Regions from separate parts of the Pseudomonas sp. Ma2-10 genome, predicted to be linked through region 2. Evidence: predicted binding sites of a transcription regulator. Region 2 holds the regulator's gene; the other holds the start of a gene.
The links. Region 2 encodes sigma-54, which starts transcription at its own class of promoters, with help from an activator protein. Its sites were predicted from a motif close to ANTGGCATNNANNTTGCTNT; they were not measured.
Positions count from the first base shown of each region.

Region 1: a site for sigma-54 is predicted at 3,635-3,654, ahead of glnK (P-II family nitrogen regulator). Genes of this name have one in related genera too.

Region 1 is NZ_JBTEYL010000002.1:392,251-407,393, forward strand. It holds gene ACXPVS_RS04455 (HAD family hydrolase) at 1-522, shown strand, start outside; gene sutA (transcriptional regulator SutA) at 656-976, opposite strand; gene ACXPVS_RS04465 (secondary thiamine-phosphate synthase enzyme YjbQ) at 1,078-1,503, opposite strand; gene ACXPVS_RS04470 (ammonium transporter) at 1,717-3,054, opposite strand; gene glnK (P-II family nitrogen regulator) at 3,090-3,428, opposite strand; gene ACXPVS_RS04480 (accessory factor UbiK family protein) at 3,848-4,108, shown strand; gene ACXPVS_RS04485 (YifB family Mg chelatase-like AAA ATPase) at 4,324-5,817, shown strand; partial or broken gene ACXPVS_RS04490 (DUF4432 domain-containing protein) at 5,849-6,031, opposite strand; gene ACXPVS_RS04495 (methyl-accepting chemotaxis protein) at 6,274-8,250, opposite strand; gene ACXPVS_RS04500 (LysR substrate-binding domain-containing protein) at 8,434-9,354, opposite strand; gene ACXPVS_RS04505 (NorM family multidrug efflux MATE transporter) at 9,513-10,910, shown strand; gene ACXPVS_RS04510 (putative bifunctional diguanylate cyclase/phosphodiesterase) at 10,953-12,626, opposite strand; gene rep (DNA helicase Rep) at 12,890-14,899, shown strand; gene ACXPVS_RS04520 (xanthine phosphoribosyltransferase) at 14,957-15,143, shown strand, end outside.
Region 2 is NZ_JBTEYL010000001.1:414,411-429,553, forward strand. It holds gene murA (UDP-N-acetylglucosamine 1-carboxyvinyltransferase) at 89-1,354, opposite strand; gene ACXPVS_RS01830 (BolA family protein) at 1,377-1,616, opposite strand; gene ACXPVS_RS01835 (STAS domain-containing protein) at 1,730-2,035, opposite strand; gene ACXPVS_RS01840 (MlaC/ttg2D family ABC transporter substrate-binding protein) at 2,032-2,688, opposite strand; gene mlaD (outer membrane lipid asymmetry maintenance protein MlaD) at 2,700-3,167, opposite strand; gene mlaE (lipid asymmetry maintenance ABC transporter permease subunit MlaE) at 3,167-3,964, opposite strand; gene ACXPVS_RS01855 (ATP-binding cassette domain-containing protein) at 3,964-4,773, opposite strand; gene ACXPVS_RS01860 (KpsF/GutQ family sugar-phosphate isomerase) at 5,050-6,024, shown strand; gene ACXPVS_RS01865 (KdsC family phosphatase) at 6,024-6,548, shown strand; gene lptC (LPS export ABC transporter periplasmic protein LptC) at 6,556-7,128, shown strand; gene lptA (lipopolysaccharide transport periplasmic protein LptA) at 7,115-7,663, shown strand; gene lptB (LPS export ABC transporter ATP-binding protein) at 7,663-8,388, shown strand; gene ACXPVS_RS01885 (RNA polymerase factor sigma-54) at 8,574-10,067, shown strand; gene hpf (ribosome hibernation-promoting factor, HPF/YfiA family) at 10,142-10,450, shown strand; gene ptsN (PTS IIA-like nitrogen regulatory protein PtsN) at 10,463-10,927, shown strand; gene rapZ (RNase adapter RapZ) at 10,930-11,787, shown strand; gene ACXPVS_RS01905 (HPr family phosphocarrier protein) at 11,803-12,078, shown strand; partial or broken gene ACXPVS_RS01910 (ZIP family metal transporter) at 12,086-12,214, opposite strand; partial or broken gene ACXPVS_RS01915 (hypothetical protein) at 12,293-12,484, opposite strand; gene pmbA (metalloprotease PmbA) at 12,741-14,087, opposite strand; gene yjgA (ribosome biogenesis factor YjgA) at 14,196-14,720, shown strand; gene tldD (metalloprotease TldD) at 14,780-15,143, opposite strand, start outside.

The DNA of each region.
Region 1 (15,143 bases), on a different contig from region 2:
AAGCACCGCATCAGCGCCCTGCGCCGACGAGTCTTGTTCCACGCGCTGGAAGAGGTCGGTTACGACCATGGTCAAGCTTCGGATCTGGCCGACAAGGGTTTTGAAGTGTTTCTGCATGCGCGACATCAGCTGGAAATCTTCCCGGAGGTGCAACCGACCCTGGAGAAACTGGCCAATCACTACGCCCTCGGCGTGGTCACCAATGGCAACGCCGATGTGCGTCGGTTAGGGCTGGCGGATTACTTCAAGTTTGCCTTGTGCGCCGAAGACATCGGCATCGGCAAACCGGATGCGCGACTGTTTCATGAGGCGTTGCAACGGGGCGGCGCGATGGCCGAGACGGCCGTGCATATCGGCGATCATCCGGGTGACGACATTGCAGGCGCCCAGCAGGCGGGATTGCGGGCGATCTGGTTTAACCCGGCGGGCAAAGTCTGGGAAGCCGAGAAGGCACCGGATGCCGAGATTCGCAGCTTGAGCGAGTTGCCGGCGTTGTTGGCCCTCTGGAACGCCCAACACTGATCCTGAGATCACACACATACCTTGTGGGCGCGAGTTCGCTCCCACAAGGTATCGCGCCAAGCCCAAGACCTGTTCTTCGCCCATGAAAAAGCCCGCAGCGACGGCAGGCTTTTTCAGCAAGCAAGTAGCAGGCTCAGATAGGCCGGCTGCCGTACTTGTTATCAGGTTTCTTGGGCGGATCGGCGACCACATTGGCCTCCACTTCCTGGACCTTGCCACCCTTGGCCAGGAACTCTTCCATAGCCCGCGCCAGCGCATCACGCTCCTTGTTTTTCGCTTCGACGCTCGGCAGTTCATCAGCCGATACCGCGGCCTTTGCCTTGCCTTTGGCGGTCGGAACGGGCGTTTCACCGCCATCGTCTTCAGCAACGTCGTCCGTCGCTGCTTCCAGACCTTCTTCGGTTTCGTCGTCGCCTACTTCGAGGTCGTCGTTTTCCAGATCATCGTCGCTCATGTTCTACCTCATGACTTGCGAAAAGCAGATTAGTTATAGCCCAGCTTCGCCATCTGTCGAAGGCCGCCGGAAAAATTCTACAACCGCTGGTAACCAGCGGTTTATGCCCCTTCACCGTATACGGTAGCGAGGACTTTACGGGCACCGCCATTATCACGGTGCTCGCCCAGATAAACGCCTTGCCAGGTTCCCAGCGCCAGTCGGCCTGCCGAGATTGGCAAACTGAGCTGGCAGCCAAGTACGCTGGCCTTGAAGTGCGCCGGGAGGTCGTCCAGGCCTTCGTCGTTATGCTCATAGCCGTCTGTTCCTTGTGGGATCAGACGATTGAAAAATCGTTCGAAGTCGCGACGTACCGCCGGATCGGCGTTCTCGTTGATGGTCAACGACGCCGAGGTATGCTGCAGCCACAAATGCACCAGACCGACCCGACATGCCTTGAGTTCAGGCAGGCCGGCGAGTAACTCGTCCGTTACCAGATGAAAGCCCCGAGGCCTCGCCCGCAGGGTAATCAGAGTCTGTTGCCACATACAGTTCTCCGCACGTTCGGGGCGCATTCTAGCGCGCTCTGGGAAAAAGCAAAGGCCCTAATATTCCTTCAATCATGTAAGCCATTAGCCGCAGAAAAACGCTCGTCGTAAACGCCACTAAACGTGTACGAAAAAACCTTTCAGCAGTTCCTTCACTGACAAACTCCAGACAATAAAATGCCCGGCAAGCCGGGCAAGTTTTTGTGCGCGTACTTACAAGTTATAGCCGCGTTCGTTGTGAAGTGCCAGATCGATGCCGACGGCTTCTTCTTCCTCAGTGATACGCAGACCCATGACGGCGTCCAGGACCTTGAGGATGATGAAGGTGACGATCGCGGTGTAGATCACCGTGAAGCCCACGCCTTTGCACTGAATCCAGACTTGTGCGGCGATGTCCGTGACGGTGCCGAAACCACCCAGGGACGGTGCAGCAAATACACCGGTCAGGATCGCGCCGAGGATACCGCCGATACCGTGTACACCGAAGGCATCGAGGGAGTCGTCATAACCGAGCTTGCGTTTCAGCGTGGTAGCGCAGAAGAAGCACACCACACCCGCTGCCAGACCGATTACCAGCGCACCCATCGGGCCCACGGTGCCAGCGGCAGGCGTGATCGCAACCAGACCGGCCACAACACCCGAAGCAATACCCAATGCACTTGGTTTGCCGTGAGTGACCCACTCGGCAAACATCCAGCCCAATGCCGCGGCGGCGGTTGCGATCTGGGTCACCAGCATCGCCATACCTGCGGTGCCGTTTGCTGCAGCAGCCGAGCCGGCGTTGAAACCAAACCAGCCTACCCACAGCATCGCCGCGCCCATCAGCGTATAGCCGAGGTTGTGCGGCGCCATCGGCGTGGTCGGGAAACCTTTGCGTTTGCCCAGTACCAGGCAGGCAATCAGACCGGCCACGCCGGCGTTGATGTGCACCACGGTGCCGCCGGCGAAGTCCAGCACGCCCCAGTCCCACATCAGGCCGCCGTCACCGGACCAGACCATGTGCGCGATCGGTGCATAAACCAGGGTGAACCAGACGCCCATAAAGATCAGCATCGCAGAGAACTTCATCCGCTCGGCGAAGGCACCGACGATCAGCGCAGGGGTGATGATGGCGAAGGTCATCTGGAAGGTGATGAACACCGCCTCAGGGAACAGCGCCGCGGGACCGGTCAGACTCGATGGAGTGACACCGGCGAGGAAAGCCTTGCCCATGCCGCCGAAGAATGAATTGAAGTTGACGACGCCCTGTTCCATGCCGGTGGTGTCGAACGCGATGCTGTAGCCATAAATGACCCACAGGATGCTGATCAGGCCGGTAATGGCAAAGCACTGCATCATCACGGAAAGAATGTTTTTGGAGCGAACCATGCCGCCGTAAAACAGCGCGAGGCCGGGAATGGTCATGAACAGTACAAGGGCTGTCGAGGTCAACATCCAGGCGGTGTCGCCTGAGTTGAGGACTGGGGCCGCCACTTCGTCTGCCGCCATAGCCAGGCTGGGCATTACGAGGGACAACAGGGCTCCTAGCCCTGCGAATTTACGCAGAGTCATATTGTTTTCTCCTGGGGCGTTGGGTTTGTGGCGGCTTAGATTGCGTCGGTATCGGTTTCGCCGGTACGGATGCGAATCGCCTGTTCCAGATTGACCACGAAGATCTTGCCGTCACCGATCTTGCCGGTGTTGGCCGCCTTGGTTATCGCCTCGATAACCCGGTCAAGATCCTTGTCGTCAATGGCGACATCGATCTTCACCTTTGGCAGGAAATCGACCACGTATTCCGCGCCGCGATACAGCTCGGTGTGACCCTTCTGCCGACCGAAGCCTTTGACTTCAGTAACGGTAATGCCCTGCACGCCGATCTCGGACAGCGACTCGCGTACGTCGTCCAGTTTGAACGGCTTGATGATGGCAGTGACTAGCTTCATGAAAACTCTCTCCCGAATTGGTGGACTTGCCCCAGGAAAACAAACCCGACTCAAGTCTAAGCGCAGTGCCTGGCTTTGTAACGCATCGTCGGCCTTACCTGCCCGTCCGACGCCTGCTAACCACTCCGCACGAAACACTTCCCCCGTTCCGCTTGGCGCACTGCATTCGTCACAGCGACTGCATCAGTGCATGGGGCACTACCGACTAAGCAGAAAGCTTGCCATCTCGCCAAAACCCATTGATTTCAAGCCTTTGCCCGCTGCCGCATGCTGCTTCGCGCAAAGGGCCCCCACGGATACGCACAACAACAGTGCGCAACCGTCCGCCCCCATGCTCGAAAAGCGTGCACCCCTGAGCGCGAAATTGACTATAGACACTGCGTGATACACTGTCCGCCATTGTTGACAGGACATTCCCTATGCTCGCGCCCAAAGACTTCCTCGATGCCCTGAGCGGCACCGCCTCCCGCCTCTTCAGCGGCGACACCCCTCTGCCGAAAAGCGAAATCGAAAGCCAGTTCAAGGCGCTGCTGCAGAGCGGCTTCAGCAAGCTGGATCTGGTGAGCCGGGAAGAGTTTGATAGCCAGATGGTTGTGCTGGCACGCACTCGGGCACGGCTGGAGAGTCTTGAGGCGAAAGTGGCGGAGCTTGAGGCGAAGCTGAATCCGCCTGCCGAGTAACACCACCGCTCAACGGTCAGCGAGCTTGCTCGCCGGTGGAAGAGCGTGAGGATTGTTTTGAAGAAACCGCCTGAATGGCGGTTTTTTTCGCCCGCGCAATGACCTCGCAACATCCTGCGAACGTTTTGCGCCTCAGCCCCAAGGCTGGAAACCCACCATCCGGCTACCCTTTAAAAAACCGCAGGAAGCGGTGCTCTTCAGCTCAAGGAACGACCATGTCCCTCTCTATCGTCCACAGCCGCGCCCAGATTGGCGTGGATGCGCCCGCCGTCACCGTCGAAGTCCATCTGGCCAACGGCTTGCCGTCGCTGACGATGGTCGGTTTGCCCGAAGCGGCAGTGAAGGAAAGCAAAGATCGAGTACGCAGTGCGATCATCAATTCGGGACTGCAATTCCCGGCACGCCGCATCACCTTGAATCTCGCACCTGCCGACTTGCCAAAGGACGGTGGGCGGTTCGACCTGGCGATTGCCTTGGGTATTCTGGCAGCCAGTGTGCAGGTGCCGACTCTGACGCTGGATGATGTGGAGTGCCTGGGGGAGTTGGCGCTCTCAGGCGCCGTGCGGGCAGTTCGGGGGGTACTGCCAGCAGCACTGGCCGCACGCAAGGCCGGACGCTCGCTGATGGTGCCACGGGCGAATGCCGAAGAAGCGTGCCTGGCATCGGGGTTGAAGGTGATCGCGGTGGATCATTTGCTCGAAGCGGTCGCGCACTTCAATGGCCACACGCCGGTTGAACCTTATGTTTCCAATGGATTGCTCTATGCCAGCAAACCCTACCCCGATTTGAATGAAGTGCAGGGCCAACTCTCGGCCAAGCGTGCGTTGCTGATTGCCGCTGCGGGCGCTCACAACCTGTTATTCAGCGGACCTCCAGGCACCGGAAAAACCCTGCTGGCGAGCCGTCTGCCGGGGCTCTTGCCACCCCTGGCGGAGAGCGAAGCGCTGGAAGTCGCGGCCATTCAATCGGTCGCTAGCTGCGTGCCGCTGAGTCATTGGCCGCAACGACCCTTCAGACAGCCCCATCACTCTGCCTCAGGCGCGGCGCTGGTTGGCGGCGGATCGAAACCGCAACCCGGCGAAATCACCCTCGCCCACCACGGCGTACTGTTCCTCGATGAACTCCCGGAATTTGATCGCAAGGTATTGGAGGTTCTGAGAGAGCCATTGGAGTCGGGCTGCATCGTGATTTCCCGCGCCAAGGACCGCGTACGATTCCCGGCGCGATTCCAGTTGGTGGCGGCCATGAACCCGTGCCCCTGTGGATATCTTGGCGAGCCAAGCGGTCGCTGCTCTTGTACACCCGACATGGTCCAGCGCTACCGCAACAAGTTGTCGGGGCCACTGCTGGATCGCATCGACCTGCACCTGACCGTAGCGCGGGAAGCTACGGCGTTGAATCCTGCGTTGAAGGCCGGCGACGACACGGCCACTGCAGCTGTTCGGGTCGCCGACGCGCGCGAACGGCAACACAAACGCCAGGGCTGCGCCAACGCCTTTCTCGATCTGCCAGGCCTGCGCCGCCACTGCAACTTATCCACAGCCGACGAAACCTGGCTGGAAACTGCGTGTGAACGACTGACCTTGTCGCTAAGGTCAGCCCATCGACTGCTCAAAGTGGCGCGCACCCTGGCGGACCTTGAGCAAGTCGATGGCATCACCCGCGAGCACTTGGCCGAAGCACTGCAATACCGGCCGAGCACAAATTAGCAGGGATTACTCCTTGGTAAGATCCACCCTCGGCGTTATCCACAGCCCCCTTGTCCGCCAGCAAGCTGTCGCTGATTTGGAACTGCTTCTGCTCTTTCACCCCAATCGTCGGCACCAAACCAAGCGGCCGTTGATACCGGCGGTTCCTGTTTTTCCACAACGAGAACACCAGCAACTGCTGGGTATTGAACCCCACCGACAGATGCATCTTGCCGTTATCGACATCGACGATGCTGACTGGTGATCTGCCGGTTCTGAGCCGCTTTGTCGGTGTCGAGCAGGACGTAATCCCAAGCCATGGCGTGGGAGGTAGCCGACAGCGATGATGAGTTTGAGCGCGGTCATGACAGGAGCCTTTCTTGGAGTTGTGCCATTTTTATAGACTTGCCGAAACGGTTCATTCAGCTTAAAAACAACACAACTCAGCTCACGGCAGAGAAAGAATGCGGCAGTGCCTCAACGGAACCGGTCAACCTCATGCCGCAAATCCGCCGCCAGCTTCTCCAGCTCTTTGGCGGTGATCGCCAGATTGGACACCACTTCACGCTGCTCACTGTTCGCCAGAGCAATGCTTTGCAGGTTGCTGCTGAGCAAGGTGGCGGTACTGCTCTGTTCTTGAGTGGCGGTGGTGATCGCCGCAAACTGCTGACCCGCCGAGCGGCTCTGCTCATCAATACTCGCCAGGGCCGACGCAACATTGGCGTTACGTGACAGGCCTTCCTGCATCAACACCTTGCCCTGCTCCATGGTGCTGATGGCGTTGCCGGTTTCCTGCTGGATGCTTTGAATCATTCCGGAAATTTCATCTGTCGCCTGGCGGGTACGCGAAGCCAGGTTGCGAACCTCATCGGCAACCACGGCAAAACCACGCCCCTGCTCACCGGCACGAGCGGCTTCGATGGCGGCGTTGAGCGCCAGCAGGTTGGTTTGATCGGCAATAGAGGTAATCACACCGACGATGCCACCGATTTCCTGGGAGCGCTGACCCAAGGTATTGATCACTGTCGCCGTGCTGTTCAGCGCACCCGCGATTTGCTCCAGAGACGAGGACGCTTCGTCCATCGACGTACGACCGATCTGGGTTTGCTGCGCGTTTTCCTGGGCCAGCCGCTGGGTGTTGCCCATGTTGTCGGCGATGTTCAGGGACGTTGCGCTGAACTCTTCCACGGCGCCGGCCATGCTGGTGATTTCGCCCGACTGCTGCTCCATCCCTTCATAGGCGCCACCGGAAAGACCGGACAAGGCCTGGGCGCGGCTGTTGACCTCTTGCGAGGCCTTGCGGATGTGCTCGACCATGGTCGACAGCGCCTGGCTCATCTGGTTGAACGCGCGGGCCAGTTGACCGATTTCGTCATTGCTCGATACGTTCAGACGCACGCTCAAATCACCGGCGCCCAAGGCTTCCGCCTGACGCACCAAATCGCCCAGCGGCGCGAGTTTGCTGCGCAGCAGCCAGACCGCCGAACCCACAGCGATCAACATCGCCAGCAAACTGCCAATGGCCAATTGAATGCCGACACTCCAGGTCACCGCACGGATCTCGGTTTTCGGCATGCTCGCCACGACCGACCATGGGCCGCCTTCAAACGGTACGGCAATGCTGTAGAAATCTTCGGACTTGTCACTCCAGAACTCGCCCTTGCCCGGCGTTTTCGCCAAACCAACGATGGTCGGAGTCGCCTGATCCAGCGCTTGTACACCCGCGATCGGCACCAGCCATTTGCTCTGCTCATCCAGCAACGCCAGAGAACCGGTCTGGCCGATACGGAAGCGCTTGAGGTTGGCGAACTGCGCGTTCTGCGCGTCGGTGTAGTCGAATCCTACGAACAGCACGGCAATCACCTTACCGCCGCTGTCACGTACGGGGGTGTACTGAGTCATGTAGGAGCGGTCGAACAACAAGGCGCGACCGACGTAGGCCTGCCCCGCCATCAAGCGGGCATAGGCCGGGTGCGTGTGATCGAGCAACGTGCCGATGGCTCGGGTGCCGTCCTGTTTGCTCAGGGACGTACTGACCCGAATGAAGTCTTCGCCGCTGCGCACAAACACCGTCGCAACGCCGGCGGTCATTTGCTTGAACTCGTCCACTTCCTTGAAATTGTTGTTCAGCACTTCGCGGCCCAAGTGCAGGCCCGGCGTCTGCGTGCCCGCTACCGCCACCGGCTCATCCGGAAGCACGCTCAAACCGGCGCTGAAACGCTTCTCGAACAGACCGCTCAGGCGCTGGGTACTTTCACGCAACGTGCCATGAAAAGTACTCAACTGATCAGCCAGCAACCGGGCTTCACTGGCCAGGTGTTCTTCGCGGGTGGCGAGGTTGGCGGTATCCAGCGAGCGCAGTGCGAACACAGTGCTGCCGCTGATGACGATCGCCAGTATCACGGCAAGCGCAAGACCAAGCTGTGAGGCGATCCGGGCACGAGGTTGAGGCATGACAGCTCCTGGCCGAGCGACCGGATCCTCCTTGATCTGGCTGCACACTCAGCAAAATTCTAATAATGGGAATGGCGTCGAACCTGCACGAAGGTTCCACCTGCATTTTCGGCGGAAGAACTGAATACTTGAGTAATTAACCAGGATATGGCTCAAAGCCGCTATTTCGGCGGCTCTATCGATTCAGCTCAAATGCTGAACGTCGGGCAATTCCATTGCTTGGGCTTCACCTTGCAGGAAGTCGCTGAGCCTGCGCAAACGTTCACCTCCGGGCCGGGTTTTTGGCCAGACCAGGTAATATTTCTCACCGCTGGCAACGGCCGTCGGCCACGGCAGACTCAGACGTCCCTGAGCCACATCTTCCGCCACCATCAGCAGATCACCCATGGACACGCCATAACCTCGGGCGGCGGCGATCATGCCCAGTTCCAGGGTATCGAACACCTGCCCACCCTTGAGCGACACCTGATCCGTCAGCCCCATGCGTTCCAGCCAACTGCGCCAGTCGCGACGATCCGGCGTCGGGTGCAGCAGTTCGGCATTGGCCAGCCGTGCGACATCCCACGGTTGATCCTGCAGAAGATTCGGCGCGCCGACTGGAATCAGCTCTTCCGGGAACAGGAAACTCGCCTCCCAGTCCGGCGGAAAATGCCCGTTGCTGAGGATGATGGCGCAGTCGAACGGTTCATGGTTGAAGTCCACCGAGTCGACGTCCATCCAGGCGCTGGTCAATTGCACCTCGTTGCCCGGTTGCAGGTGCCGAAATCGGCTGAGCCGCGCCAGCAGCCAGCGCATGGTCAGGGTCGACGGCGCTTTCATGCGCAGGATGTCATCTTCGGCGCGCAAGGTATTGCAGGCCCGCTCCAGGGCAGTGAAGCCTTCGCGAATGCCGGGCAGGATCAACCGCGCCGATTCGGTCAATTGCAGATTGCGTCCACTGCGATGAAACAGCCGACAGGCAAAATGCTCTTCGAGCGTACGAATGTGCCGGCTGACCGCGCTTTGAGTAATCGATAACTCTTCGCCCGCTCGGGTAAACGAGCTATGCCGCGCCGCCGCTTCGAATGCGCGCAGGGCATACAAGGGAGGAAGACGACGGGACATTCGGAAAGCTCCTATAGCGGGACTCGGTCACCCTAGCAGAAACTCTCCAGCATGAGTTTGAATCATGTAACCCATCCTTTTTATCCCTTTGTGCAAACCCCCTGGAGCGCCGAGAATCGACGCTTTCCTGTCCTCTCTGATACTCGAGCGTGATGACCATGCAGCATCCAGCACGTACCGAACTCTGGGCCATTCTGCGGTTGGCGGGGCCGTTGATTGCCTCGCAGTTGGCGCACATGTTGATGGTCCTCACCGACACCTTGATGATGGCGCGCCTGAGCCCAGAGGCGCTGGCTGGTGGCGGTCTGGGCGCAGCAACTTACTCGTTCGTATCGATTTTCTGCATTGGCGTGATCGCCGCGGTCGGCACCCTCGTGGCTATCCGCCAGGGTGCCGGCGACATCGTCGGCGCCGCCAGGCTGACCCAGGCCGGGTTATGGCTGGCGTGGCTGATGGCGTTGGTGGCCGGGCTGCTGCTGTGGAACCTCAAACCGGTGTTGCTGCTGTTCGGCCAGACCGAAACCAACGTCCAGGCGGCCGGGCAGTTCCTGCTGATTCTGCCGTTCGCCCTGCCCGGCTACCTGAGCTTCATGGCCCTGCGCGGTTTCACCAGCGCCATCGGACGGGCAACACCGGTGATGATCATCAGCCTCGGCGGCACCGTGGCTAACTTCCTGCTCAATTACGCATTGATTACCGGCATGTTCGGCCTGCCGAAACTGGGGTTGATGGGCATCGGGCTAGTTACCGCTGTTGTTGCCAACTGCATGGCGCTGGCGCTGGCCTGGCACATCCGTCGGCATCCGGCCTACGACGCTTATCCCTTGCGTCAGGGCCTGTCGCGACCTAACCGTCAATACCTCAAGGAACTGTGGCGCCTGGGCCTGCCGATTGGTGGCACCTACGCGGTGGAAGTCGGACTGTTTGCGTTCGCCGCGCTTTGCATGGGCACCATGGGCAGTACGCAAATGGGCGCGCACCAGATCGCCCTGCAAATCGTCTCGGTAGCGTTCATGGTTCCGGCGGGGATTTCCTATGCGATCACCATGCGCATCGGGCAGCACTACGGCGCTGGGCAGTTGCTGAAGGCGCGGCTGGCCGGACGGGTCGGCATCGCCTTTGGCGCGGCGGCGATGCTTGCCTTCGCCATGGTCTTCTGGTTGCTGCCGAATCAGTTGATCGGTTTGTTCCTGGACCACAACGACCCGGCGTTTCGCGACGTCATCAACCTGGCCGTGAGCCTGTTGGCAGTCGCCGCGTGGTTCGAGCTGTTCGACGGCACGCAAACCATCGCCATGGGCTGCATTCGCGGGCTCAAGGATGCCAAGACTACGTTCCTGGTAGGTTTGGGCTGCTATTGGCTGATTGGCGCGCCCGCCGCTTGGTGGATGGCCTTCCATTTGGATTGGGGGCCGACAGGCGTCTGGTGGGGGTTGGCGCTGGGGCTGGCGTGCGCGGCGGTAAGCCTGACGTGGGCATTTGAGTGGAAGATGAAGCGGATGATCAGGCAGGAGCCGTCGCCTCAGACTGGCTTCCAGATGGCTCAGCCTGACTGAAACCCCTGTGGGAGCGCGCGCTCCCACATCTTTGGTATGTGGTTAATTCACCCCTTCCATCATCGGCTGCTGCCTGCTGCCGAAGGTTAGGTATTGAACCAGCTCCGCCAACGGCAACGGCTTGCTGATCAAATATCCCTGCACCTGGTCGCAGCCAAACCCGCGCAACAGATCCAGTTGCTCCTGCGTTTCTACGCCTTCGGCGACCACTTCGAGATTGAGGTTGTGCGCCAGGTTGATCATTGCGTGGACCAGTTTGCGATTCTCTTCGCGCTGTTCCATGCCGCCGACAAAGCTCTTGTCGACCTTCAACAAGGCAATCGGCAGGCTGTTGAGGTGCACGAAGGACGAGAACCCGGTGCCGAAGTCATCCAGCGAGAAGCGCACGCCCAAGCGGCCAAGCGCGTCCATGGTCTGCTTCACCAGATCACTGCGGCGCATCACCGCGGTTTCAGTCAGTTCGAATTCCAGCCATTGCGCCTCGACGCCACGCTCGGCAATCAACCGGCTCAGCGTCGACAGTAACTGGCTGTCCTGAAACTGCCGGAACGACAGGTTGATCGCCATGTGCAACGCCGGCAAACCCCGTTCGCGCAACGCCTGCATATCGCGCAAGGCTCGGGAAATCACCCAGTAACCCAGCGGCACGATCAAACCGCTCTGCTCGGCCAGCGGCACGAACTCACTGGGTGGCAGCAAGCCGCGCTCGCCATGACGCCAGCGCACCAAGGCTTCGAGGCCGACGATCTGCCCGTCCTCAAGGTTCAGGCGTGGCTGGTAATGCAGTTCCAGTTCATCCCGGCGCAACGCCCGGCGCAGCTCGCTTTCGAGGTCGGCCATGCTGCGGGCATTGCGGTTGATGCGTTCGTTGAAGATGTGAAAAGTGCAGCCCTGAGTACTTTTGGCCTGTTGCATGGCGATGTGTGCGTGCCACATCAGCGGGTCGGCGCCGGCCTGGGCCCGGGCGTGAGCAATTCCGAGGCTGGAACCGATCAACAGGCTTTCGCCGTCGACCCAGTAAGGCTCGGCCAGCGCTTCGGTAATGCGCTCGGCCATCCATTCGGCGCGCTGAGGCGCGCGGCGGGTGTCGATCAGCAAGGCGAACTCATCACTGCCCAGTCGAGCCAGTTGATCGCCGGCCTCAAGCTGGCTTTTCAGCCGCGCGACCACTTGCAGGATCAACCGGTCGCCAGCCTGGTGGCCAAGGGCATCGTTGGCGTGACGGAAGTTGTCGAGGTCGAGGTGACCGAGGGCCAGACCGCGGCCGTCGTTTTCCGCCAGGCGTGCCGTCAGCAAGGTCTGGAAACCCTGGCGATTGGCGATGCCGGTCAGCGGGTCTTGCTCGGCCAGACGCTGCAGTGTGTTTTCCAGTACGCCACGCTCGCGCACATGCCGCAGGCACCGGCGCAACATCCCGGGATCGAGGTGATCGCGTACCAGCCAGTCGCTCACCCCATCGGGCGGCGCCAGGGGTTCGTGCTCGAGCAGCAATACCGTCGGCAGGCTGCAGCGGCCAGGTGGAGGTTGAAGCGCTGGAATCGTCAACAACACCGCGTTGCGGTTGTCATCGAACAAACTGCTGACCGACTCCCAGCTCGGTGCGCTGATCAGCACGGTCGAGCTCCCCATCGGAGCCAGACACTCGCGCAACAACGCTGCCCATGCTGGCTCTTCGGCCAGTAGCAGCAAACGCAAGGGTTCGACAGGCGTAGACAAGCTAGCTCCCTAGACTCTGCAAAGATGTAGGCGGCGGGCATTATGCAGCGCCGGTAACCAATGACCAAATGACCTCGGTTATCAAACGCGGCGTTGTATCTTGAATAACGAACAATAGACGCACATTCACCACGCATCCTGCGTGAAAGTATCAAAACCGGCAAATATAGATAGCGTGCTGCGTCACAAGTCGGAGAGAGCAGCACAATTCGCTGAGCCTGTTAAAATGCCGGCCCATTTCGCAAACGACTCCCTGATTTCGTATGTCCCGACTCAATCCCCGGCAGCAAGAAGCCGTGAGCTACGTCGGCGGCCCTCTTTTGGTGCTCGCCGGCGCAGGCTCCGGCAAGACCAGTGTGATCACGCGCAAAATTGCGCATCTGATCCAGAACTGCGGCGTCCGCGCCCAGTACATCGTCGCCATGACCTTTACCAACAAGGCCGCGCGCGAGATGAAGGAACGGGTCGGCACCTTGCTCAAGGGCGGCGAAGGGCGCGGCCTAACGGTCTGCACCTTCCACAATCTGGGCTTGAACATCATCCGCAAGGAACACGTGCGGCTGGGCTACAAGCCAGGTTTCTCGATCTTCGACGAGACCGATGTCAAAGCCTTGATGACGGACATCATGCAGAAGGAATACTCGGGCGACGACGGCGTCGACGAGATCAAGAACATGATCGGCTCGTGGAAAAACGACCTGATCCTGCCGCCCGAAGCCCTGGAAAACGCGCGAAACCCCAAGGAACAGACCGCCGCCATCGTCTACACCCACTATCAACGCACGCTCAAGGCGTTCAATGCCGTGGACTTCGACGACCTGATCCTGCTGCCGGTGAAGCTGTTCCAGGAACACGCCGACATCCTCGAAAAATGGCAGAACAAAGTCCGCTACCTGCTGGTGGATGAATATCAGGACACCAACGCCAGCCAGTATTTGCTGGTGAAGCTGCTCATCGGCATACGCAACCAGTTCACCGTGGTGGGCGACGACGACCAGTCGATCTACGCCTGGCGCGGTGCCCGTCCAGAAAACCTGATGCTGCTCAAGGATGATTATCCGTCCCTGAAAGTGGTGATGCTGGAGCAAAACTATCGCTCCACCAGCCGCATCCTGCGTTGCGCCAACGTGCTGATCTCGAACAACCCGCACGAATTCGAAAAGCAGCTGTGGAGCGAGATGGGCCACGGCGACGAGATTCGCGTGATCCGTTGCCGCAACGAAGACGCCGAAGCCGAACGCGTGGCCGTGGAACTGCTGACCCTGCACTTGCGCACGGATCGGCCATACAGCGATTTTGCGATCCTGTACCGCGGTAACTACCAGGCCAAGCTGATCGAGCTGAAGCTGCAACACCACCAGATCCCGTATCGCCTGTCCGGCGGTAACAGCTTTTTCGGACGTCAGGAAGTCAAAGACCTGATGGCCTACTTCCGCCTGATCGTGAACCCCGACGACGACAACGCCTTCTTGCGAGTGATCAACGTCCCACGCCGGGAGATCGGTTCGACCACGCTGGAAAAGCTTGGCAACTACGCCACCGAACGCAAAATCTCGATGTACGCCGCCACCGACGAAATCGGCCTGGGCGAGCATCTGGATACGCGCTTCACCGATCGACTGTCGCGCTTCAAGCGCTTCATGGACAAGGTCCGCGAGCAGTGCGCCGGCGAAGACCCGATCTCGGCGCTGCGCAGCATGGTCATGGACATCGATTACGAGAACTGGCTGCGCACCAACAGCTCCAGCGACAAAGCCGCCGACTACCGCATGGGTAACGTCTGGTTCTTGATCGAGGCGTTGAAAAACACCCTCGAAAAAGACGAAGAAGGCGAGATGACCGTCGAAGACGCCATCGGCAAACTCGTCCTGCGCGACATGCTGGAGCGTCAGCAGGAAGAGGAAGACGGAGCCGAAGGTGTGCAGATGATGACCCTGCACGCCTCCAAAGGCCTGGAATTCCCTTACGTGTTCATCATGGGCATGGAAGAAGAAATCCTCCCGCACCGCTCCAGTATCGAAGCCGACACCATCGAAGAAGAACGCCGGCTGGCCTACGTCGGCATTACCCGAGCGCGGCAGACGCTGGCCTTCACCTTCGCCGCCAAGCGTAAGCAATACGGCGAGATCATCGACTGCGCGCCGAGCCGTTTTCTTGATGAGCTACCGCCAGACGACCTCGCTTGGGAAGGCACCGACGACACGCCCGTTGAAGTCAAAGCCGTTCGCGGCAATACCGCATTGGCGGATATACGCGCGATGTTAAAGCGCTAGAATCGACTACTTTTTAACCAGCCTTAGGCGCATAAGCCGCCCGTAGAGGAAAGCTTCATGGAAGCACTGCACAAGAAAATTCGCGAAGAAGGCATCGTGCTTTCCGACCAGGTCCTGAAAGTCGATGCCTTTCTGAACCACCAGATCGACCCGGCCCTGATGAAGCTGATCGGCGACGAATTCGCCACGCTGTTCAAAGATTCTGGCATCACCAAGATCGTCACCATCGAAGCCTCGGGCATCG
Region 2 (15,143 bases):
GCAAATGGCGCCGGGCACACATCGAGCCCGAGAAGGCTCGACTTGAAACGAAATCAACGGGCACGTCCCTGTGCCCATGCAGCAGAAACTAGCCCGGTACGCGGCGGATCTTGGCGCCGAGCATCTGCAGTTTCTCTTCGATGCACTCATAACCACGGTCGATGTGGTAGATGCGGTCGATCAAGGTGTCACCTTCGGCGATCAACGCCGAGATCACCAGGCTGGCCGAAGCACGCAGGTCGGTGGCCATGACTGGCGCGCCCTTGAGCTTTTCGGTACCGGTGACGATGGCAGTGTTGCCTTCGACCTGGATCTTGGCGCCCATACGGTGCAGTTCGTAAACGTGCATGAAGCGGTTTTCGAAGATCGTCTCGATCACGGCACCGGTGCCTTCGGCAATGGCGTTGAGGGAGATGAACTGCGCTTGCATGTCAGTCGGGAATGCCGGGTAGGGAGCGGTGCGTACGTTAACGGCTTTTGGCCGCTTGCCGTGCATGTTCAGCTCGATCCAGTCTTCGCCGCAGGTGATTTCGGCACCCGATTCTTTGAGCTTCTCAAGAACGGCTTCGAGGATAGTCGGATCGGTGTCCTTGACCTTCACACGACCGCCGGTCACAGCAGCTGCGACCAGGTAAGTGCCGGTCTCGATACGGTCAGGCATCACTTTGTAAGTGGTCGGGTGCAAACGCTCGACGCCATCGATGGTGATGGTGTCTGTACCGGCGCCAGTGATCTTGGCGCCCATGGCGATCAGGAAGTTCGCCAGGTCGATGACTTCAGGCTCGCGAGCAGCGTTTGCCAGAACGCTGCGGCCCTTGGCCAGAGCAGCCGCCATCATGATGTTTTCGGTACCGGTCACACTGACGGTGTCGAAGAAGAAGTGCGCGCCACGCAGGCCACCTTCAGGCGCCTTGGCCTTGATGTAGCCGCCTTCGACGTCGATGATTGCGCCCATGGCTTCGAGGCCACGAATGTGCAGGTCAACCGGACGCGAGCCAATGGCGCAACCGCCGGGCAGTGCGACTTCGGCTTCACCAAAACGCGCAACCATCGGGCCCAGCACCAGGATCGACGCACGCATGGTTTTCACCAGTTCGTACGGAGCGATCAGGGTCTTGATGGTGCGCGGGTCGATTTCGACGCTGAGTTTCTCGTCGATCACAGGCTCGATGCCCATACGGCCGAACAGCTCGATCATGGTGGTGATGTCGTGCAGGTGCGGCAGGTTAGCCACGGTCACCGGGCCATCACACAGCAGGGTTGCAGCCAGGATCGGCAGGGCAGAGTTCTTTGCCCCGGAGATGCGGATTTCGCCATCAAGACGAACGCCACCGGTAATTATCAATTTATCCATAAGAATCTCGACGCCCTTGGGCTCAGGTGCGCTCGGCCCAGGCCGCGCTGCTGAAAAATTTCATAGTGACCGCATGGATGCTGCCATCGGTGATCCATGGGTTCAAATGGGCATAGATCTGCTGCTGACGCTTCACCGGGCTTAACGCCGCCAGTTCATCGCTAATCACGTTCAGCTGAAAGTTGCAGCCTTCGCCCTCGACTTCTACCAGGGTTCCTGGCAGCTTTCCTTCTAGGAAGCTCTTCACTTCTACGGCCTGCATGCTCAACCTCAATCGGCGCCCTGTGCGCGCGGGTCGGACATCATACAAAAAAGCCCCGCGCCTGCGAACCCCGCGAAGCAGGACTCTGACGGGGGGCCTCTTTATAGATGCGGTTAGGGGTGCGCCAACAGCTCGGTCAATTCGCTGACCTGAGCGATTTCGCGCATGTCTTCTGGCATCCCGCGGATGCTCAGCGCCTTGCCGGCCGCCTCTGCATCACGCATGAAGCACAGCAGCAGCGACAAGCCGACACTGCTGGACTTCAGCACTGCCGAACAATCGACCACCAGTGCCTCGGCCTTGCTGGACTTAATCAGCGCCTGCCCCTGCTTGCGCAAACCGGGGCCAGTGCGGTAATCCAGCATGCCGCTAAGCGTCAACTCACCGGATTCGCTCATGCGAACGGCCGACACACTCATTGAGCTTGCGTCTCGGTTGTTTGCTTCTGACTGACTTCCTTGGCTTTGGCGACTTCCCCGGCCCAATCATTGATGGTCTTGTCCAGGTCATTGCCATTGCGCTGCATCGCTTCAGAGAACTGATCACGGAACAGCTTGCCGATGTTGATACCGTTGATGATCACATTGCGCAGCTTCCACTCGCCGCTGATCTTTTCGAGCGTGTAAGACACAGGATAAATCGCGCCATTGCTGCCTTTGACCGTCATACCGACGCTGGTCCGGTCGCCGGACTCATCCTTGGCAGGGTCTACGACGATCCCCTGATTGTTGTATTCGAGCAAAGCGTTGCCATAGAACTGGAACAGACCCTTTTTGAAGTTCTCTTCAAAGGTCTTCATTTGCGCAGGCGTGGCTTTGCGCGAGTATTTAACCGTCATGATGCTCTTGGAAATGCCCTCGGCATCCACAACAGGTCCGACGATGCTGTCCAGCGCGGCATAAAAATCTTTCGGATCCTGCTTGTACTTCTCTTTATTGGCCGCCAGATCGGCAAGTAGCCGATTGGTGGTGTCCTGTACCAGTTCGTGCGCGGAAGGCGCCGCCACGGCGTTAGCCATCAAAGGCAGGGCCGAGAGTAATACCAACAGGCCACGTCGCAAGGTAGAGATCATTCAAAAGCTCCTCATTTGGCGTCTTTACTAACGGTATTGAGCAGGAATTTACCGATCAGGTCTTCGAGTACCAGCGACGACTGCGTGTCGTGGATGGTTCCACCATCCTTGAGCAAGTCTTCTTCGCCGCCCACGCTGATACCAATGTATTTCTCGCCCAACAGGCCAGCGGTCAGGATAGATGCGGTGGAGTCAGTCGGCAGGTTGTCTACGCGCTTTTCCAACAGCATGGTCACTCGACCGGTGAAACTGTCGCGGTCCAGATCGATCGCCGTGACCTTGCCGATGGTCACACCGGCCATGGTCACTTTAGCTCTGACAGTCAAACCGGCGATATTGTCGAAATACGCATAAAGTTTATAAGTGTCGGTGGTTGCGCTCGGGGACAGGCCACTCACCCGCAACGCCAGCAACAGCAAAGCCAGGATGCCAGCCAGCAAGAAAAGGCCGACACCGATTTCCAGGGTGCGGTTTTGCATCAGAAATCTCCAAACATCAAGGCGGTCAGAATAAAGTCCAGGCCGAGTACAGCCAAAGAGGCATACACCACGGTCTTGGTAGTGGCACGACTGATCCCCTCGGAAGTGGGCTCGCAGTCATAGCCTTGGAATACGGCGATCCAGGTCACGACAAAGGCGAAAACGATGCTTTTGATGATGCCGTTGAGCACATCGTCTGCAAAGGTCACGCTGTTCTGCATGTTGGACCAATAGGAACCTTCATAGACACCCAGCCAGTTGACGGCCACCCACGAACCACCCCAGATGCCCACCACGCTGAAGATCATCGCCAGCACCGGCAGGGAAATGAAGCCGGCCCACAGGCGCGGGGCAATGATGTACTTGAGCGGGTCGACACCAATCATTTCCAGACTGGACAACTGCTCGGTGGACTTCATGTTGCCGATTTCGGCAGTCAATGCCGAACCGGCGCGTCCGGCGAACAACAACGCCGTGACCACGGGCCCCAGTTCGCGCAACAGCGTCAGCGCAACCATCTGGCCGACCGCCTGCTCAGAACCATAGCTGGATAGAATGTTGAAGCCTTGCAGCGCCAGCACCATGCCAATGAATACCCCGGAGACCACAATGATCACCAGGGACATTACGCCCACCGAATGCAGTTGCTTGATCAGCAAGCCAAAACCGCCGCCAATGCCGCCACGGCCAAACAAGGCATGAAACAGGAATATCGCCGAACGGCCGAACACCCCCAGCACGTCAATGCCAGAGTGGCCGAACCGGCGAACCCGTTCTATCAGTGAAATCTTGCGCATCAACGCTTCCCCAGAAGATCTGCGCGGTAATCCGTCGCTGGAAAGTGATAGGCGACCGGACCGTCAGGCTCGCCTGTCATGAATTGACGGATGCGCGGCTCCTGCGAGCTCATCAACTCCTCGGGAGTGCCCTGCCCCAGTACCTGGCCTTCGCCGACGACATAGATGTAATCGGCGATGCTCGCGGTTTCGGCCAGGTCATGGGAGACCACGATACTGGTGATGCCCAGCGCATCGTTGAGCAGGCGGATCAGGCGCACCAGCACGCCCATGGCGATGGGGTCCTGGCCGACAAAGGGCTCGTCATACATAAGGATCTGCGGATCGAGGGCAATTGCCCGGGCCAGCGCGACACGACGCTTCATGCCGCCGGACAACTCGTCAGGCATCAGATCGATAGCGCCACGCAAGCCCACGGCCTGCAATTTGAGCAGGACGATGTCCCGGATCATTTCTTCCGGTAGTTCGGTGTGAACGCGCAGTGGAAAAGCGACGTTCTCGAACACATCGAGATCGGTAAACAGAGCACCGCTCTGAAACAGTACGCCCATGTGCTTGCGCGCATCGAACAGGTCACTGCGCGATAGCTTCGGCAGGTTCTGCCCGTTGACCCAAACTTCGCCTTTGGTGGGCCGCAACTGTGCGCCCATCAGCCGCAACAGCGTAGTTTTGCCACACCCGGAAGGCCCCATGATGCCGGTGACCTTGCCGCGCGGGATACGTATATCGACGTTATTGAAAATGCTGCGCGTTCCGCGCTTGAAGGTCAGTCCCTTCAGCTCGACCGCGTAGGCTTTATCGGCACTCATCTAAACTCCTTGCGATGCAGCCTCTCACTCGGACGCCTGACTTTCTGGCGAAAGCACATACCTCCCGGGCAGGCCGAACTGGCGGCGAACTATATCACTGCAAATGCCACGCGCCCAAGACCCAAGCCGCGCCATGTTCAGCAACTTGACGGAGTAAAAGCTTCTATTCGGAGGTATTCGGTAACTGAGAATGACAAAGCGTGACGAACTTGCGTGAGGGTTTCGATCATTACCGTTATAATCGCCGCCTTTTCATCAGGCTATACGATTTCTGACATGAGCCAATCCAGCGACCTGATTCAATCTGCCCAACGCACCATCCGCCTCGAACTGGAAGCCATACAAGGCTTGCTGCCCCGTATCGACGCAGATTTCGTACGCGCTTGCGAGATGATTCTGGCCAGCAAAGGCCGCGTGGTCGTGGTCGGCATGGGGAAATCCGGGCACATCGGCAACAAAATTGCCGCCACCCTGGCCAGCACCGGCACCACAGCCTTTTTCGTGCACCCGGCCGAAGCCAGCCACGGCGACATGGGCATGATCACCCGCGACGACATCATCCTGGCGCTGTCTAACTCCGGCTCCACCAATGAAATCGTCACCCTGCTGCCGCTGATCAAACGCCTGGGTATTCAATTGATCAGCATGACCGGCAACCCTGTATCACCGCTGGCGAAGGCTGCCGAGGTCAACCTTAACGTGCATGTAGAGCACGAAGCCTGCCCACTCAACCTGGCACCGACCTCGTCGACCACCGCCGCGTTAGTCATGGGCGACGCCCTGGCCGTTGCGCTGCTGGAAGCCCGCGGTTTTACGGCTGAAGATTTCGCCTTTTCCCACCCCGGCGGCGCCCTTGGCCGACGCCTGCTGCTGAAAGTGGAAACCGTCATGCACGCCGGAGCAGAATTGCCCCTGGTGCAACGTGGCACGCTACTCAAGGACGCCTTGATGGAAATGACCCGCAAGGGCCTGGGCATGACCGCGATTGTAGAGCCCGATGGCAAACTGGCCGGGATCTTCACCGACGGCGACTTGCGCCGCACCCTTGACCGGACCATCGACATCCACCATACGTCCATCGACGAGGTCATGACCGTCCACGGCAAGACCGCCCGGGCCGATATGCTCGCGGCCGAGGCCTTGAAAATCATGGAAGACAATCGAATCAATGCGCTGGTAGTGGTAGACAAGGAGGACCGTCCAATCGGCGCCTTCAACCTGTCCGATCTGCTGCGCGCAGGAGTAATGTGATGAGCACCGACCTGCTGCAACGCGGCAAGAACATCCAACTGGCGGTTTTTGACGTCGATGGCGTACTGACCGACGGACGCCTGTACTTCCTCGAAGACGGCAGCGAATTCAAGACGTTCAACACCCTCGACGGCCAAGGCATCAAGATGTTGATGGCAGCCGGTGTGCAGACCGCTATCATCAGCGGCCGCAAGACCCCGGTGGTCGAGCGACGAGCGAAGAACCTCGGAATTCCACACGTGTACCAGGGGCGCGAAGACAAACTGGTGGTGCTCGACGAACTTCTTGCCCAACTCAACCTAAGCTATGAGCAAGTCGCCTATCTCGGCGACGACCTGCCGGACCTGCCGGTGATTCGCCGTGTCGGCCTGGGCATGGCGGTGGCAAATGCTGCCAGTTTCGTCCGTGAACACGCCCACGGCATCACCCAGGCCCGCGGTGGCGAAGGTGCCGCTCGCGAATTCTGCGAACTGATCCTGCGCGCGCAGGGCCGCCTTGATGCGGCAAACGCCGCGTACCTGTGAGCCAACTATGCTGAGCAAAAAGATTCGCAAATTCCTGGTGTTCGGTTGCATCGCAGCGATATTCGCGGCGGTCGGCTACTGGAACATCAGCCCGGAACGCTTCCTCGATCAGCCGGTGGCAAAGATCGATGAAACCGCGATCGACTATTACGCGACCAACGCCCACAGCATGCAATATCTGCCGGACGGCAAACTGCAATACGACATGACGTCCGACAAGGTTGAACACCTGAAAGCCACCGAAGTGACGCTGCTGACCAATCCCGACCTGAACATGTTCCGCGGCACCGAGTTCCCGTGGCACGTCCAGAGCGAGCACGGAGAAGTAAATCCCGACGGCACTCAAGTCGAACTGATTGACTCGGTGCGTATCACGCGCTTCGACGAGAAAAACCGCAGGACCCTGATTACCACCACCCGCATGACAGTGTTCCCGCAGCGGCAATATGCGCAGACCGAGCAACCCGTTAGAATCGACGGCGCTGGTGGTGTGACGACTGGCAAGGGAATGAAAGCGTATTTGAAAGAAAGCAGGATACACCTGCTATCGAACGTAAGAGGACAGTATGAGGCTCGTTAAAACCCTCCCTATTTTGCTCGGTCTGAGCGCAGCACTGGGAAGCGTGAGCGCCTGGGCACTGCCGACCGATCAAGCGCAGCCTATCCGCATTCAGGCCGACGACGCCCAACTGGACGACAAAAATGGCGTTGCCACCTACAAAGGTGACGTGATCATTACCCAGGGCTCGATGATCGTTAAAGGCAACACCGTGACCATCACCCGCACGCCGGCCGGCGACATTGACGTGGTGACTTCGGTGGGCAATCTTGCCTACTTCGAGCAGTTGCAGACAGCGGGCGACACCAAGCCGGTTCAGGGCTACGGAGTGACCATCCAGTACCACGCCTCGCAAAACCGCGTTGTATTGATTGATCGAGCCAAAGTCATCGACAAGGACAGCAACGTCACCCAAGGCGAGAAAATCGTCTACGACACGGTCAAGAAACTTGCGAGCGCCGGTCGCGCGACGGGCAGCAAGATCACCGAATCGCGTCCGCGCATCGACATGGTAATCCAGCCAAAGAAGAAAACCGACGAGCAAAAGGCCCAGTAATGGCAACTCTGAAAGCTCAGCATCTGGCCAAGAGCTACAAGAGCCGCCAGGTCGTGCGTGACGTGAGCCTGTCGATCGACAGCGGTCAGATCGTCGGCCTGCTAGGCCCCAACGGCGCCGGCAAAACCACCTGCTTTTACATGATTGTCGGCCTGGTACAGGCCGATCAGGGCCGCGTACTGATTGACGACCTTGATGTCAGCCACCAACCCATGCACGGTCGAGCGAAGGCCGGCATCGGCTATCTTCCGCAAGAAGCTTCGATCTTCCGCAAACTCTCGGTAGCCGACAACATCATGGCGATCCTCGAGACCCGCAAGGAACTCGACAAGGCCGGCCGTCGCAAAGAGCTGGAAAGCCTGCTGCAGGAATTCCACATCAGCCACATCCGCGACAATCTCGGGATGAGCCTGTCCGGCGGTGAACGCCGCCGCGTGGAAATCGCCCGAGCACTGGCTACCAACCCTAAATTCATCCTGCTCGACGAACCGTTCGCAGGCGTGGACCCGATTTCGGTGGGCGACATCAAGCAGATCATCTACCACCTCAAGGCCAAGGGCATTGGTGTGCTGATCACCGACCACAACGTCCGTGAAACCCTGGATATCTGCGAAACCGCCTACATCGTCAACGATGGCCAGCTGATCGCCGAAGGTGACTCTGCCACCATCCTGGCCAACGACTTGGTCAAGGAAGTGTATCTGGGCCATGAGTTCCGCCTGTAAGCACTGAAGTGTCTGGCTGGTTGCTCGAGCGCTTGTCCCAATAAAAAATCAACATTTTTTTTATTGTTACAGCGCTCTAGGCAAACGTTGCAGTTTCGGGCATATAATTTGCTTATGTTTGGCGCTCCGGCGCCCTATAGTGGATGGCGCATGTGCGCCGGCGAATAAGGTGTTAAGCCCCTGCCATGAAACCATCGCTAGTCTTGAGAATGGGCCAGCAGCTGACGATGACACCGCAGCTGCAACAGGCCATCCGCCTACTCCAATTGTCGACCCTGGACCTGCAACAGGAAATCCAGGAGGCCTTGGAGTCCAATCCGATGCTCGAACGCCAGGAAGAAGGCGACGACTTCGATAACGCCGACCCCTTGGCCGACAAAGCCGAACAGCAACCTAACGTCGACATTCAGGAACCCTCCTACCAGGAAACCGCCCCGACGGTGGACAACCTCGAGGAAGGCGACTGGAATGAGCGCATCCCCAACGAATTGCCCGTCGACACCGCGTGGGAAGACGTCTACCAGACCAGCGCCAGCAGCCTGCCGAGCAACGATGACGACGAGTGGGATTTCACCACCCGCACATCGGCCGGCGAAAGCCTGCAAAGCCACCTGTTGTGGCAACTGAACCTGGCCCCGATGTCCGACACTGATCGCCTGATCGCTGTAACTCTGATCGACTGCATCAACAATCAGGGATACCTGGACGAAACCCTCGAGGAGATCCTCGAAGCCTTCGACCCGGAACTGGATATCGAACTGGACGAAATAGAAGCCGTCCTGCACCGCATCCAGCAATTCGAACCCGCTGGCATCGGCGCCCGCAACCTGAGCGAATGCCTGCAGTTGCAATTGCGTCAGCTGCCCGCCAAGACGCCTTGGCTGGTCGAGGCCAAACGCCTGGTCACCGATTACATCGACCTGCTCGGCAGCCGCGACTACAGCCAACTGATGCGTCGCATGAAGCTCAAGGAAGATGAACTGCGTCAGGTGATCGAACTGGTGCAGAGCCTCAACCCGCGCCCGGGCTCGCAAATCGAGTCCGGCGAAGCCGAATACGTCGTTCCAGACGTGATCGTACGCAAGGACAACGAGCGCTGGCTGGTGGAACTGAACCAGGAATCCGTGCCACGACTGCGGGTCAACGCCCAATACGCCGGTTTCGTGCGCCGCGCCGACACCAGCGCCGACAACACCTTCATGCGCAATCAGTTGCAAGAGGCCCGCTGGTTCATCAAAAGCCTGCAAAGCCGCAACGAAACCCTGATGAAAGTAGCCACTCAAATCGTCGAACATCAGCGCGGCTTTCTTGAATACGGCGACGAAGCCATGAAACCGCTGGTCCTGCATGACATCGCCGAAGCGGTGGGCATGCACGAGTCGACGATTTCACGGGTGACCACGCAGAAATTCATGCATACCCCACGGGGCATATATGAACTGAAATACTTTTTCTCCAGCCACGTCAGCACCTCCGAGGGCGGCGAATGCTCGTCCACGGCAATCCGCGCGATCATCAAAAAACTGGTTGCCGCGGAAAATCAGAAAAAGCCGTTGAGTGACAGCAAGATCGCTGGTTTACTGGAGGCACAAGGCATTCAGGTGGCTCGCCGCACCGTCGCCAAGTACCGCGAATCCCTCGGGATCGCGCCTTCGAGCGAACGCAAGCGGTTGATGTAGAGCCACGCCACAGCGTTCCAGTGGCAGGCATTTCTGCCTGCCGCTTTATGCACTGGCAACGAAGGAGAAGCTGTATGCAAGTCAACATCAGTGGACACCAACTGGAAGTGACCGAACCTCTTCGCACCTACATCGGCGAAAAACTCGAACGATTAGAGAGGCATTTCGACAAGATCACCAACGTGCAAGTCACGATGACGGTCGAAAAGCTCAAGCAGAAAATCGAAGCCACGCTGCATATTCCCGGCAATGAAGTGGTCGCAAACGCGGAGCATACCGATATGTATGCGGCGATCGACGCACTGACCGACAAGCTGGATAAACAACTCAAAAAGCATAAGGAAAAGACCCAAAGCCTCCTCCAGGGCGCCACCGGTCGTTAACACTCCCAACCCATGATCCGACTTGAAAGCATCCTGACCCCCGGCCGTTCCCTCGTGAACGTGCCGGGTGGCAGCAAAAAGAAAGCCCTCGAGCAAATTGCCAACCTTATCCACAAAGAAGTACCGGATCTGGAGATGCAAGATGTCTTCGAGGCTCTGATTGCCCGCGAAAAACTCGGCTCAACCGGTTTTGGCAACGGCATCGCCATTCCCCACTGCCGCCTGAAGGGCTGTACTTCGCCCATCAGTGCCCTGATGCACCTTGATGCACCCATCGATTTCGACGCCATCGACGGCGCCCCGGTTGACCTGCTGTTCGTTCTGCTGGTCCCGCAAGCTGCTACCGATGCGCACCTGGAGTTACTGCGCCAGATCGCCAGCATGCTCGACCGCAAGGAAGTGCGCGAAAAACTGCGCAGCGCCCCGAGCAATGAAGCCTTGTATCAGGTTGTCCTGGACGAGCAAAACGGTCATTAATCATGCGTTTGATCATCGTCAGTGGCCGCTCCGGCTCAGGTAAAAGTACCGCACTCGATGTTCTTGAGGACAACGGCTACTACTGCATCGACAACCTGCCCGCCGGTCTGTTGCCGGAACTGGCCGAACGCGCGTTGATTCACACCGAACTGGCACAACCGCTGGTTGCCGTATCCATCGATGCGCGTAACTTGCCGAGCCACTTGTCGCGGTTTCCCGAACTACTGGAAGAAGTGCGCAGCCGGCATATCCAGTGTGACGTGCTTTATCTGGACGCCGACGAAGAAACCTTGCTCAAACGTTTCTCGGAAACCCGCCGTCGTCACCCGCTGAGCAATGCCAATCGCTCGCTGGCCGAGGCCATCAATGATGAGACCGCCCTGCTCGGGCCGATTGCCGACCTCGCCGATCTCAAAGTAAACACCACCAACCTGAACCTGTATCAGCTGCGAGATACCATCAAGCTGCGTCTGCTGAACCAGCCGGAACCCGGTACGGCGTTCCTGGTGGAGTCCTTCGGCTTCAAGCGTGGCATGCCGGTGGACGCTGACCTGGTGTTCGACGTGCGCTGCCTGCCGAACCCTTACTGGAAGCCAGAATTGCGCGATCAATCCGGGCTCGACCAACCGGTTGCCGAGTACCTGGCGGCACAGCCGGACGTCGAAGAGATGTTCCAGGACATCTCCACCTACTTGTTCAAGTGGCTGCCACGCTTTGCCGCCAGCAACCGCGCTTATGTCACCATCGCCATTGGCTGCACCGGCGGCCATCACCGCTCCGTCTACCTGACCGAACGTCTGGGGCAGGCCCTGCAAAAAACCCTGAAGAACGTCCAGGTTCGCCACCGCGACCTCAGCTAAAGGATTCACACCGCGATGCCTGCTCTGGAAATTGAAATCATCAACAAGCTGGGCCTGCATGCCCGCGCTTCTGCAAAATTCGTTGGCGTCGCCGGTGAGTTCAAGGATTGCACGATCAGAGTAGGACGCACGCCGGAATCCACGGTCGACGGAAAAAGCATCATGGCAATGATGATGCTCGCTGCAGGCAAGGGCACCAAAATCCACCTGAGCACCGAAGGTGAACGAGCTGATGAGGCGCTGCAGGCATTGGTGGATTTGATCAACGACTTCTTCGGCGAAGGCGAGTAACCCTCGCTTAGTCGAGCGCTGTATCCATCACTATCATCAAGCAAAACCCGATCAGTAACATTGCCCCGGCCGCCAGTGCCAATCCCAAGGGCAACAACAGTTCGGCCAGGCTCACTAGCCAGGCGCACAACAACGCGACATCCCCGCCAGCAATAACAGCCATCCGAATGCTCAACAAAACATTCGTCCAGTTACTCATCGATCGCCTCAGCCAAGGAGCCTTCAGGATTGCCGCCGCGCGCAGCTGCTCCGGCCACTCGGCAAACCCGGTGCCTTCCACCGCAGCGTTGAGGTCGTTGATGTAGGTCGGGTGATGCAGGGTGTAATGGATTCCCATGGTCTGCGCATCGATGTGCAGCAATCGATGCGTACGCGGGTACTCGCCGTACTCGCTGATAAAATTCAGCAGCTCGACCTATGTTTTGCTGCTCTGGCGCAACGCTGCTTCACGCAGGGCCGGCGCCAGTCACGGGTCCTGCATGGTCCTGGCGCACAGGTACTCGACGCTCTCCTCAGGCTGGTTCAGACGCAAATCACCCGGTATTGAGAACCGAAACACCCCGACGAAACGCATAAGCTTCATTGTGGGAGCGATGTAGGACGCATAAAAAAAGGCGCGCCACCTGATGGGGTGGTACGCCTTTTTTGTGTAGCGGTTTGCGTTAGCTACCCGCCACCGTCATACGTTCTATCAGCACCGAACCTGTACGAATGTTGCTGCGCAGCTCCAGGTCATTACCGACGGCAACGATCTGTTTGAACATGTCGCGCATGTTGCCGGCGATGGTCACTTCCTGGACCGCAAACTGGATTTCACCATTCTCGACCCAGTAACCCGCCGCGCCACGGGAGTAATCGCCAGTGACCATGTTCAGGCCCTGGCCCATCAACTCAGTCACCAACAGGCCGCGACCCATGCGGCGCAGCAAGGCTGCCTGGTCTTCTTCGCCATGGGTGACGAACAGGTTGTGCACACCGCCAGCGTTGGCGGTGCTCGGCATCCCGAGTTTACGGCCAGAGTACGTGCCGAGAATGTATGAGACCAACTCGCCTTTTTCGACGAACGGTTTGGCGTACGTTGCCAGACCATCGCCATCAAACGCCGAACTGCCCATAGCCCCCATCAGGTGCGGACGCTCATCGATGGTCAGCCATTCCGGGAACAGTTTCTGTCCCAGCGTGCCTTCAAGGAACGAGGACTTTCGATACAGACTGCCGCCGGAAATCGCCGAGAGGAAACTGCCGAACAAACCACCGGCCAGTTCTGCGGAAAACAGTACCGGCACTTCACAGGTCGGCACTGGACGCGCGCCCAGACGGCTCGCCGCCCGTTGCGCGGCACGCTGGCCGATGCTCACCGGGTCGGCCAGCAAGTTGCCCTGACGGTTCACGTCGTACCAGTAATCGCGCTGCATCTGGCCGTCGGCCTCGGCAATCATCACGCAGCTCAGGCTGTGCCGGGTCGACGCGTAGCCGCCGATAAAACCATGGCTGTTGCCATAAACACGGCAGCCCTGGTGGGTGCTGAGGGTGGTGCCATCGGCATTCTTGATCCGGCTGTCGGTGGCAAACGCCGCCGCTTCACAGGCCAGGGCCTGCTCGATAGCTTGCTCCGGCGTTATGTCCCATTCGTGGAACAGGTCGAAATCCTGCAGATCCTTGGCCATCAGCGCAGCATCCGCCAGGCCCGAAGCTTCGTCTTCAGACGTGTGCTTGGCGATGGCCAGGGCGGCGGCGACGGTTTCGCGAATCGCCTCCGGACCGCTGGCGGACGTGCTGGCCGAACCCTTGCGCTGGCCAACGTACAAGGTGATGCCGAAGCCCTGATCGCGGTTGAATTCGACGGTTTCGACTTCACGCTGACGCACCGAGGTGGACAGGCCCTGCTCCAGGGACACCGCCACTTCACAGGCACTGGCACCCTGGCGCTTGGCTTCAGCGATGATCTGCTCGACTTGTTCTTGCAGTGCCGGCAACGCTTGTGGGCCGACGCTTTCAACTGCACTCATGCTGTTCTCCACTCAAATTCTGCTTTCGGCTGGGGCCTTCGAGCGACCGGGCCGGACAAGCGGCCCCCGACTGGTTATCATGGCGGCGTTTCTTTGCGGACGGCCACCATGGTTGATTCTTACGACGACTCCCTCGATACGGGAGAAAAAAGCAAATCCCAGGTTAAACGCGAGCTTCATGCTCTGGTTGACCTTGGCGAGCGCCTTACAACGCTCAAGCCTGACTTGCTGGCAAAACTGCCGTTGACCGACGCTTTGCGCCGGGCTCTGGGCGATGCCTCCAAGCACACCGCGAATATCGCGCGTAAACGGCACCTTATGTTCATCGGCAAACTGATGCGCGATCAGGACACTGACGCCATTCTGACTCTGCTCGATCAACTCGATGCCTCCACTCGGCAGTACAACGAACGTTTCCATGGCCTGGAACGCTGGCGTGATCGTTTGATCGCGGGCGACGATGCGGTCCTGGAGAAGTTCGTGGTCGACTACCCGGAGGCTGATCGTCAGCAATTGCGCTCCCTGATCCGTCAGGCCCAGCACGAACTGGCGACCAACAAGCCACCGGCATCGAGCCGTAAAATCTTCAAGTACATCCGTGAGCTGGACGAGACTCAACGCGGTCTGCGTTAAATCTCTTCCCGGGTGAGTCGCCACGCGGCCCACCCGAAGCTTCACTTTTTCAAACGCCCTTACGATCCTGTGCCACCCACAGTGATCGCATCGATTTTCAGCGTTGGCTGGCCGACACCCACCGGCACCGACTGCCCATCCTTGCCACACGTGCCCACGCCGCTGTCCAGCGCCAGATCGTTACCGACCATCGACACCTTGCTCATGGCCTCCGGCCCGTTGCCGATCAACGTCGCGCCTTTGACCGGGGCAGTGATTTTGCCGTCCTCAATCAGGTACGCCTCGCTGGTGGAGAACACGAACTTGCCGCTGGTGATGTCCACCTGACCGCCGCCGAGATTGGCGCAGTAGATGCCGCGCTTCACCGAGGCGATGATTTCTGCGGGGTCGCTTTCGCCCGCCAGCATGTAGGTGTTGGTCATG